DNA from 3 places in the Allobosea sp. 05T438 genome. Region 3 is predicted to be linked to each of the others. Evidence: riboswitches for the same ligand, from Rfam matches in the RefSeq annotation. Region 3 holds a riboswitch; each other region holds the start of a gene.
What was found. Region 3 has a riboswitch for thiamine pyrophosphate ahead of thiO (glycine oxidase ThiO). Riboswitches for the same ligand answer to the same signal wherever they lie in the genome.
Positions count from the first base shown of each region.

Region 1 (3,396 bases), on a different contig from region 3:
TCCGCGACCGTGACATGGGTGGTGTCCGCGGATTCGCCGCCTGACAGCCCGGCCGTCCAGTTCTTCGTCTGGCCCATCTCGATCAGCGCACGTCGCTCGGCGGCATAGCCCTTGTCGATCAGCCTCTCGACGGGAACCTTGACGAAGGCCGGATCGGCCGTCGCCACGGCACGGTCGGCGAAGGCGATCTTCAGCGCTTCGGCCAGCAGATGCACGGCGTCCGGCGAGCCGAAGCCGAGAGCGCCGATGTCGTAGCCTTCGAGGATGTTCAGCATCTGAGCGATATGCACGCCCGACGAGGAGGGTGGCGGCGGGCCGACGATCTCATAGCCGCGATAGGAGCCGCGGATAGGCTCGCGCATCTCGATGCGGTAATTCGCCAGATCGGCCTGATCGATCAGGCCGCCATTCGCCGCCATATAGTCGGTCAGCGCGCGCCCGAGCCGCCCGCCATAGAGCGCCTCAGGCCCTTCCGCCGCGATCAGTTTCAGGCTCGCGGCATAATCGGACTGGATCAGCCGCATGCCGGGCTGAAGCGGCTGGCCGCCCGGCAGGAGCATCGCCGCGAGGCCCGGGTCGCGGGCGAGATCACCGGCATTGTCGGTGATGCAGTTCGAGAGATATGGCGTGACGATGAAGCCGCGCTCCGCCAGCCCGATCGCAGGTTGCAGCACCTCGGCCAGCGGCAGCGTGCCGAAGCGTGCCAGCGCCTCGCACCAGCCCTTGAGCGCGCCCGGAACGGCAACCGCCTTGGCGCCAACGACGTTCTCGCGGTCGCGGGTGTCGCGTTGCCTGCCGATCTCGTCGGAAAGGCAGTCATACATGTCGGGCGTCGCATGGCCCGGCGCGGTCGAGAGATTGTCGATCACGACATGGCGTCCATCCGCGAGGCGGATGTGACTCAGGCCGCCACCGAGAATGCCGACCATCATCGGTTCGGCGACGGTCAGCGCGAAGAGCGAGGCGACAGCGGCGTCGATCGCATTGCCGCTGCCGAGCAGCATCTGCGCGCCCGCCGCCGAGGCGAGCGGATGATTGGTGACGACCATCCCGCGCGAGCCCGTGGCCGGCTTCTTTTCGCAGGTAAAGGAGGCGATGCGGGGTGGCGGCGCAGGAACGTTCATGGCCGGCACAGAAACGGTTTTGAAGGCCCGCGTCGAGCCTCTTCTTCAGCATGCGCGCCATGTCCCGGCTTCTCGCCGAAAGCGGCGGGCCCTGCGCCGGCAATGCTTGACAAGCCATGGCCCGAAGCCCCACCTAAATCCCGTTCCCAGGGGGGCCTCGCTAGGAGGCTGAGATTCCGCCCGCGGGGCTTTTGGCCCGGCAACGCGGTGACCCTCCGAACCTGATCCGGATCATACCGGCGTAGGGATGCGGGACATGCGGCCGTCACGGGCCCTGATTCCAGCTTGCGCCCATGATCCTGTTGCGATCGACGCTCCCGGCTTGCCCGCGAACGTCCGAACGGAGTGAGCCGCAGTGACGCAAGCCGAGATCATCGAGGCGCTCCTCGCGTTCATCTCGCTTCCCGATGCCACGGAAGCCGAATTCGAGGCGATGGCGCTGAAAGTCTTCGCCTATCAGTTCCGCAACAACGAGCCCTACAGGCGCTTTGCCCTGCAGCGCGGCCGTACGCCGCTTTCGGTGAGACGCTGGCGCGACATCCCGGCCGTGCCGATCACCGCCTTCAAGGACCTGACGTTGAGCTGCATCCCGCCGGAAGCGGCTAGCCATGTCTTCATGACGAGCGGCACGACGCAGGGCGTGCGCGGCCGCAGCTACCACCCGACGCTCGATGTCTGGAAGGACTCGATGCTGGTGAACTTCCGCAAGCGCTTCATGCGCGACCGCGAGCGCATCCGCATGGGCGTCCTCTTCCCAGATGAGACGGCACTGCCGAATTCCTCGCTCGCCTGTTATCTCTCGCTCGCCCGGCGCGAATGCGGCACGTCCGATTCACAGGTCTTCATCAACGCTGCGGGTCTCGATCTCGACCAACTGCTATCGACGCTCGCCCAAGTCGAAGCGAGCGGTGAGCCCTATTCCCTGCTCGGCGCGAGCTATTCCTTCGTGCCCGTGCTGGACGCGCTCGCCGCGAGCGGCCGGCGCTTCGCCCTGCCGGAGGGCAGCCTGATCCTCGACACCGGCGGCTTCAAGGGCCAGTCACGGGAGCTCGGCCCCGATGAGTTCTATGACGGGCTCGCAGCCGCCTTCGGCGTGCCGCGCTCGGCCTGCATCAACATGTACGGGATGACCGAGCTGAGTTCGCAGCTCTACGATGACGGAAACGAGACCTGCCCCTCGGTCAAATCCGGCCCGCACTGGATCCGCAGCCGCGTCGTCGATCCGCTGACCGGGGCGGACCTGCCGGAAGGCCAGCGCGGCGTCATCGTCCATCACGACCTCGCGCATTTCAACTGCGTTTCCGCGATCCTGACCGAGGACGCCGGCGAGATCGTCCCGGGTGGCTTCAAGCTGTTCGGCCGCGTCGACGGCGAAGCCTCGAAGGGCTGCTCGGTCGCGGTTGCCGAGTTCCTTGCGGCGGCGCGGGGCTGACCGCCGTGATCGAGCACGCAGGCCATCTGCCCGGCCTGGACCGCGAGGCGCTGCGCTGGCGCGAGGTCAGTCACAGTGCCTGGGGCGAAAGCGTCACTATCGCGCTGCCGGAGCTCGACGAAGCACAGGCCGCGGCTCTCTGCGAGCATGTGCGCAGCAATGCACGCGCCCGGCTGAAGCAGATGGACACCGCCCGCATCGTCACCGCGATCGACGCCGCCGTCGCGCGTCTGCTCGACCGCGGGCACCCGCTCCGACGCAAGGCCGAGCATCTCCTGCCGATCGTCACCGGCTATGATCGCGAGACGGTCCGCCTCGGCCTGACCGGCTATCTCAAGACCTTCCGGCGCCCGCAGCTCCTGCGCTTCCTAGCCGAGGATTTCGCCAATCCCGCCGTGCTCGAAGGTTTCCAGCCGACGCCCAAGGGCGGCTACCTGCGCGCCCACGGCCCGGAACTGCTGCTGCATGTCTGGGCCGGCAACGTCCCGGCGCTCTCGCTCTGGAGCCTTATCTGCGGATTGCTGGTCAAGGCGGGCAGCGTGGGCAAGCTCGCCTCGGCCGAGCCGTTGACCGCGGGGTGGTTCGCCAGCCTCCTCGCGGAGATCGACCCGGAACTCGGCGAATGCCTCGCGATCGTCTGGTGGAAGGGCGGCGAAGCGGCCGCCGAACCGGTTTTCCTGCGCGAAGCCGACACCGTCATGGCCTATGGCGGCAACGACACGCTCGCGGCCCTGCGCGCCAAGCTGCCGGTCACCACGCGCTTCCTGCCGCATGGCCACAAGATCGGTTTCGGTGTCATCGCCCGCGAAGCGCTCGACAGCCGCAAGGCACCGGCGCTCG
Region 1 covers NZ_JBFTKQ010000003.1:400,738-404,133, reverse strand. Annotated here, with positions in the region: gene ggt (gamma-glutamyltransferase) at 1-1,124, opposite strand, end outside; TPP riboswitch at 1,263-1,390, shown strand; gene AC1DIN_RS10340 (LuxE/PaaK family acyltransferase) at 1,480-2,556, shown strand; gene AC1DIN_RS10335 (acyl-CoA reductase) at 2,562-3,396, shown strand, end outside.
Region 1: another riboswitch for thiamine pyrophosphate. It lies ahead of AC1DIN_RS10340 (LuxE/PaaK family acyltransferase); the one in region 3 lies ahead of thiO (glycine oxidase ThiO).

Region 2 (3,396 bases), on a different contig from region 3:
GATCTTCGCCGCCGGATGGCCCTTGGCGAGGTCGGCGGCATGGGCCGCGATCCGATAGGTGATGACGCCGGTCTTGACGTCGTCGCGGTTCGGCAGCCCGAGATGCTCCTTCGGCGTGACGTAGCAGAGCATGGCGCAGCCATACCAGCCGATCATCGCAGCCCCGATGCCGGAGGTGATGTGGTCATAGCCCGGCGCGATGTCGGTGGTCAGCGGTCCGAGCGTGTAGAACGGCGCCTCGCCGCATTCGCGCAGCTGCTTGTCCATGTTCTCCTTGATCTTGTGCATCGGCACATGGCCGGGGCCCTCGATCATCACCTGGCAGCCCTTGTCCCAGGCGACCTTGGTCAGCTCGCCGAGCGTCTCGAGTTCTGCGAACTGAGCCCGGTCGTTGGCGTCGGCGATCGAGCCGGGGCGCAGGCCGTCGCCGAGCGAGAACGAGACGTCATATTTGCGCATGATCTCGCAGATCTCGTCGAAGCGCTCGTAGAGGAAGCTCTCGCGGTGATGCGCCAGGCACCAGCGCGCCATGATCGAGCCGCCGCGCGAGACGATGCCGGTGACGCGGTTGGCGGTCAGCGGGACGTAAGGAAGCCGCACGCCGGCATGGATGGTGAAATAGTCGACACCCTGCTCGGCCTGCTCGATCAGCGTGTCCTTGAACACCTCCCAATCGAGCTTGATCGGATCGCCGCCGACCTTCTCCAGCGCCTGGTAGATCGGCACCGTGCCGATCGGCACCGGCGAATTGCGCAGGATCCAGGAGCGGATGTTGTGGATGTTGCGGCCGGTGGAGAGGTCCATCACCGTGTCGGCGCCCCAGCGGATCGCCCAGACCAGCTTCTCGACCTCCTCGGCCGCGCCGGAGGTGACGGCGGAGTTGCCGATATTGGCGTTGATCTTGACCAGGAAGTTGCGGCCGATCGCCATCGGCTCCAGCTCGGGGTGGTTGATGTTGGCCGGGATGATCGCGCGCCCGCGGGCGATCTCGTCGCGGACGAATTCGGGCGTTACGAATTCCGGCACGCTGGCACCGAAGCTCTCGCCATCGGCATGCCGCTCCCGCGCGCCTTCCAGCATGGCGGCACGACCGAGATTCTCGCGATGGGCGACATAGATCATCTCGGGCGTGATGATGCCCGCCTTCGCGAACTCGTACTGCGTCGTCATCTGGCCCGGCTTCGCCTCGAGGATCGGGCGCTGCGCCGGGCAGGCGGGCACGAGCTGCGCTTCGCTGATATGGCCGTTGTCGGCAGCGGTGACGGCCCGGCCGGGCACGGTCTGGAAGCCGCGGGCATCGAGCCAGGCCCGGCGCGGCTGCGTCAGCCCGGCGTTGAGGTCGATTTTCGCCTCGGTCTCGGTATAGGGGCCGGAGGGATCATAGATGCGCACCGGCGGCTCGGCATCGGTGGTCAGCACGACCTCGCGGAACGGCACGCGCATTTCGGGATGTTCGGGGGCTGCGACATAAATCTTGCGCGAGCCGATGATCGGGCCGGTCGTCACGCTTTGCGGCGCGGTTTTGACGCTGTTCTTCTGGGGTTTGATATGGGCATTCATGGGGATCTCCTCCTTGGTACAGGTCAGGAGATCCGGCGTCGAAGCGGTTCAGTCGCTGTCTGCGGGCAAGGCTTTGCGCCCTGCGATCGCGTTCCAGTCCCTCCGCCGGTATGACCCGGATCAGGTTCGACGGGTTCGGCTTCGGAAGCCATCTCAGCCCTTGCGGGCACCCCTCGGAACGGTACGGAGGTTAGGCGCAGCGAGGCCGCTTGGCAACGGGTGATGCGGCAGACGATCAGAAGGCGGGAATTCTTCAGGCGGAGCGGTCGACAAGGGCGCCCTGCCCGGCCGGGAGCATCGCCTTGCTCTGGTCGACGCTCTGCTGGAGCATGGTGACGAGGCTCTGATCGGCCTGCGCGTTCTGTTTGATCATCTCGGCGGACAGCGCCTGCTGCGTCGAGGCGGCCTGCATCGTGACGATGCTGCGGGCAAGGGAGACGGCGTCGCTCATGCCGGCGACGCTAATGCGCCCGCCTTGCCAAATCCTGAACGGCATCAGGGCCTGATGATCGACGGCACCGCACGCGGCATCGGCAGATCGCGACCGGGCTGCGGCGGGCCAGCCTGTGCTCCGTCATCGCGCGGTTCGCGCCTGTCGGCGMGCGGCGGGGCGGCCCGTTCGCCGGGCGGCGGCCGAACGGTCTCATCTGCACGTGGCCTCACCGGCACGCCAGGAGCACGCTGTTTCACCGCAGGAGGAGCATTCTGAGCCGATGCCGGAAACGGCGCGAAGTAACCCGCGAGCATCAGGCCTGCCATCGCCAGAGCGGACATCTTCATGGCTGCATCTCCCATCGGCTCTCCCTCCGGAAGAGGAACCGCCGTGGGCGTGCGGGGGTTCCTCGCGCGCCGCAAAGAACGGGGCTGCCCATGGAGCAGCCCCGTGCGGGATCAGCGGTTCTGACCGGTCAGCAGCGGCGTGATGCGCCGCAGCGTCACGCGCCGATTCTCGCGCGCGGCGTCCTGGGTCTGAACCTTCAGATACTGCTCGCCATAGCCCTGGGTGGTCAGGTTTTCAGGCGGGATCTGGAAGTCGCGCGTCAGGATCTCGGCGACCGACTGGGCCCGGCGATCCGAGAGCGAGAGATTGTCGACATCGGAGCCGACGGCATCGGTATGCCCCTCGACGAGGAAGACCTCGTTGGGCGAGCTCTGCAGGGCCCGCCGGACCGAATCCGCGATCACGGCCAGACGCTGGCCCTGGTCCGGCGAAACCTGCCAGGAACCGGTGTCGAAGTTGATCGTATCGATATCGACGCTGCGCATGCGGGCACGAAGATCCGGCGAGTAGCGGACCTCGTCGAGCGTGTAGCGACGCGGGATCGCGGCGATCGGCGGCGCCATGATCGTCTCGTAGATCAGTGCCTCGTCGGCCTGATCGGCATCGACGATATAGCGCTCGCGCGGGATCGGCAGCGGCGGCGGCGGCAGCACGACGACATCATCGGCGAAGCGTCCGGGACGGTCACGCAAGGTGTTGTCGATGATCACCACCTCGCGGTCGTCGCGATCGATGCGGATACGGCGGATCAGGCGGCCCTCCTCATCGGTGACGGTGACGATACGCGTGCCATCGGGACGCTCGAACACGGTCCGCATCTCGCCGTCGCGGCGCTCGGAGCGGCCTTGCCAGCCGAGATCGCGGAAACGCTGGTCCTCGTCGCGGCGGATGATGGCGCGCCCGTCGTCGTCGCGGATGATGGTGCGGCCAGGCTCGCGGATGACGGTGACATCACCCTCGCGCCGTTCCTCACGCCGCGCCCGGATATCGTCGAAGCGTTGCGCTCCCTGAACGGCCATGATGCCGCCGATAGCGCCGACCCCGAGACCGATCGC
Region 2 covers NZ_JBFTKQ010000007.1:94,093-97,488, forward strand. Annotated here, with positions in the region: gene thiC (phosphomethylpyrimidine synthase ThiC) at 1-1,560, opposite strand, end outside; TPP riboswitch at 1,640-1,744, opposite strand; gene AC1DIN_RS16035 (hypothetical protein) at 1,814-2,056, opposite strand; gene AC1DIN_RS16040 (OmpA family protein) at 2,452-3,396, opposite strand, start outside.
Region 2: another riboswitch for thiamine pyrophosphate. It lies ahead of thiC (phosphomethylpyrimidine synthase ThiC); the one in region 3 lies ahead of thiO (glycine oxidase ThiO).

Region 3 (3,396 bases):
TCGGCGATGGCGAGCTTCCAGTAGTCGTTGACGACGAGCACACAGCCGGCCGCCGCGCAGAGCGTCCTCGCCCGGGCGATTTCGCGTGCGACCTCGGCCTCGGGGCGGTCCTTGACGCGCAACTGGACCAGCTTGACGCCGAGCGGCAGCATCCGCTCCAGCCAATCGGCGCTGTCGAAGATGGGGTAGAACGGATCGAGCTTCATGCGGGACGAGTCTTTCAGGCCAGGAAGGCTTTGCCCATGACGGGGGTGGAGGGAGCGGCCATGTCGCGCGCCTCGATCGGCTGCGCGGCGAAGGCCTGGCGGCCGGCGCGGATGGCGAGCGCGAAGGCCTCCGCCATCGCCGCGGGGTCGCCCGCCTTGGCGACGGCGGTGTTGAGCAGGATGCCGTCATAGCCCATCTCCATCGCCTGTGCGGCATGTGAAGGCAGGCCGATACCGGCATCGACGACGAGCGGAATGTCAGGGAAATGCTGACGCATGCTGCGCAGGCCATAGGGGTTGTTGAGCCCCCTGCCCGACCCGATCGGTGCGCCCCAGGGCATCAGCACCTCGCAGCCGGCATCGAGCAGCCGCCCGCCGATGACGAGATCCTCCGTGGTGTAGGGAAAGACCTTGAAGCCGTCATCGGCGAGGATGCGGGCGGCCTCGACCAACGCGATCACATCCGGCTGCAGCGTGTCGTCCTCGCCGATCACCTCGAGCTTGATCCAGTCGGTGCCGAAGACCTCGCGCGCCATCTGTGCGGTGGTCACCGCTTCCTTGACGGTGTGACAGCCCGCCGTGTTCGGCAGAACCTTGACGCCGAGCTCGCGGATCAGCGCCCAGAACGCCTGCCCGGCGCCGCCGGCCGATTCCCGCCGCAGCGAGACGGTGACGACCTCGGCGCCCGAGCGCTTCACCGCCTCGGCCAGGATCGCGGGAGACGGATACTGCGCTGTACCGAGGAAAAGCGGATTCTGCGGCTCGAAACCATAGAAGGACGCCATCTCAGCCTCCCTGCATCGGCGCGACGACCTCGATGCGGTCGCCATCGTTCAAAGGCATCTCGGCCCGCTTGCGCGCCGGCACGAACTCGCCGTTCACCGCCGTCGCGACGATGCGGCCGCCATAGCCGAGCTCGGCCAGCGCCTCCGCCAGCGTCTTCGCGGCGATTTCCTGCGGCGCGCCGTTAAGCAGCAAGGTCATGCAGCATCTCCGGTCTGGATTGCGGATTGGACACGGCTTCCGCCGCCATCCACGCCATCGCGGGGCTGAGCAGGAAACCGTGGCGGTAGAGTCCGTTGACGTGGATCACCCGCCCGCGGCGTGTCAGCCGCGGCAGGTTGTCGGGAAAGGCCGGGCGGGCATCGGTACCGATCTCGACCACCTCCGCCTCGCCGAAGGCTGGATGCAGCGCATAGGCCGCGCCGAGCAGCTCCAGCATGGCGCGGGCCGAGATGCGGCTGCGCTCCCCGCTCTCGATCATCGTCGCACCGACCATGAAGAGCCCGTCGGCACGCGGCACGATGTAAAGCGGGATACGCGGGTGCAGCAGACGAACCGGCCGCGACAGGCTGATATCGTCGCTCCGGAGCAGCAGCATCTCACCCTTGACGCCGCGCAGTTCCGGCAGGACATCGCGCGCAGCCAGCCCGCGGCAGTCGAGGACGATATCGGCATCGAGATCGGCCGGTTCGACCGCACTGTCGAAATGGATGACGGCGCCGTTCGCGACCAGCCGCTCGCCCAGAGCGGCGATCGCCTGTCGGGGATCGAGATGCGCCTCCCCAGAGAAGAACAGACCGCGCGAGAATCGCCCGGCGAGATCGGTCTCCAGCCCGGCGATGGCCTCGCCGTCGATATCCTCGAAATGGCTGGTTCGCTGGCCGAAGCGGCGCAGCTCCGACCGATCCCGGCTTGGCGCGACGACGAGCGTGCCCTTGCGGACGACGCCGCCGGCATGACGCTCCCACCAGTCGGCTGCCTGCTGCCCTAGCCGGATCACCGGCTCCTCGGCGCTCTCGCCCTCGCACCAGGGCGCGAGCATGCCGCCAGCATACCAGGAGCAGGCCTCGGCCCCGACGCGCGGGCCGCGTTCATGCACGGTGACGTCAGCGCCGCGCGCCAGCAGTTCGGTGGCGCAGGCGAGACCGACGACGCCGGCGCCGACCACCGCGACTGTCAGGCCTGACTGAGGACGTGCTGCCGTCATGCTTTCCCTGCTCCCGGGAAGGCAGCGGCCTGAGGCGCGAGCAACTTGTCTGCGAGCCGAAGACCGTTCCCTTCGCCGGCATTACCCGGATCAGGTGCGATGGGTTGGCGCAAGCCACGCCTCTCAGCCTTTCGGCACCCCAACGGACAACAGCAATTTAGTGGCAGCGCCGCCGGGGAGCAAGCCAGGCCGGCGCAGGGCTCCGTTGCGGCGGCCTCTTACCTCTCGAGCACTCCCTTCACACGGGAGTGGTCGAGCGCCGCGTTCGCGCGAATGCACAGGTCGTACGAAGGAAGTTATCGGCGAGGCTTGTCAAAGGCCTCTGCAATCAGGCATAGAGCCTCTCGCCGGAGACGTGGCCGAGAGGCTGAAGGCACTCGTTTGCTAAATGAGCATACCCCACAAGGGTATCGAGGGTTCGAATCCCTCCGTCTCCGCCACTTCTATCTGCACTAAGCAGATGATTTAATTGAGAAATCGGGGACCGGAAGTTGCGGATACCCAAACACTCCCTCTCGCTCGCAAGTCACCTGGGTGGCGCGAGGTGCGATCATTCATTGAGCAATGCGCTCCGGTTCGCGCCATAAGCAGACTCTGGCTGCCGCCCCGAGCCAGACATTCACAGGTTTGCCTTCGTGGTCTGGTGGCGCCCCAAGTGAGACATTCGCCACGAGGCGCCTGACAAGCGGGGTCGGCCGCTTGCCGACGTCTGAGATGTCTGCTTAAGGGCGTTTCACTTCGGCAACGTCCCGCTTCCGGGCCTGGCCAATCATACCAAAGGCGGTTGAATTCCAGACCGCATTGGCGAAGCAGAAGTAGATCTGTTGCCGCAGTGGGCGAGCGTCGGCGAGCTGCGGATTGCTTCGACCAGCGGCTGTCGCCGGAGATGCAGCGTCGTGACCCGCGCCTTTGGCGCGAACGTCGATCGACTTGTATGTCCGGCCGAAAATCCCATACTAGGCTATAATATTTAGTATTCGAGCGCGTGTCCTCGCGGGAGGAGTATCATGCGAGCGCGGAGTATCCTGGGTTCCTCACCGGTTGCTTCGGCCGCAGACACACCGTGCGAAACGGGGGCCGCCGGCATTCCCCAAGCTGAAAGCGTCAGGGCTCAGCTTGGTCGCATCCTGAAAAGCCCGGATTTCGATGCGACGGAGCGGTCGCGGAAATTTCTGGACTATGTTGTCGAGGAGGCTATCG
Region 3 covers NZ_JBFTKQ010000002.1:119,308-122,703, forward strand. Annotated here, with positions in the region: gene AC1DIN_RS04360 (thiamine phosphate synthase) at 1-206, opposite strand, end outside; gene AC1DIN_RS04365 (thiazole synthase) at 221-991, opposite strand; gene thiS (sulfur carrier protein ThiS) at 993-1,190, opposite strand; gene thiO (glycine oxidase ThiO) at 1,174-2,169, opposite strand; TPP riboswitch at 2,247-2,348, opposite strand; tRNA gene AC1DIN_RS04380 (tRNA-Ser) at 2,546-2,636, shown strand.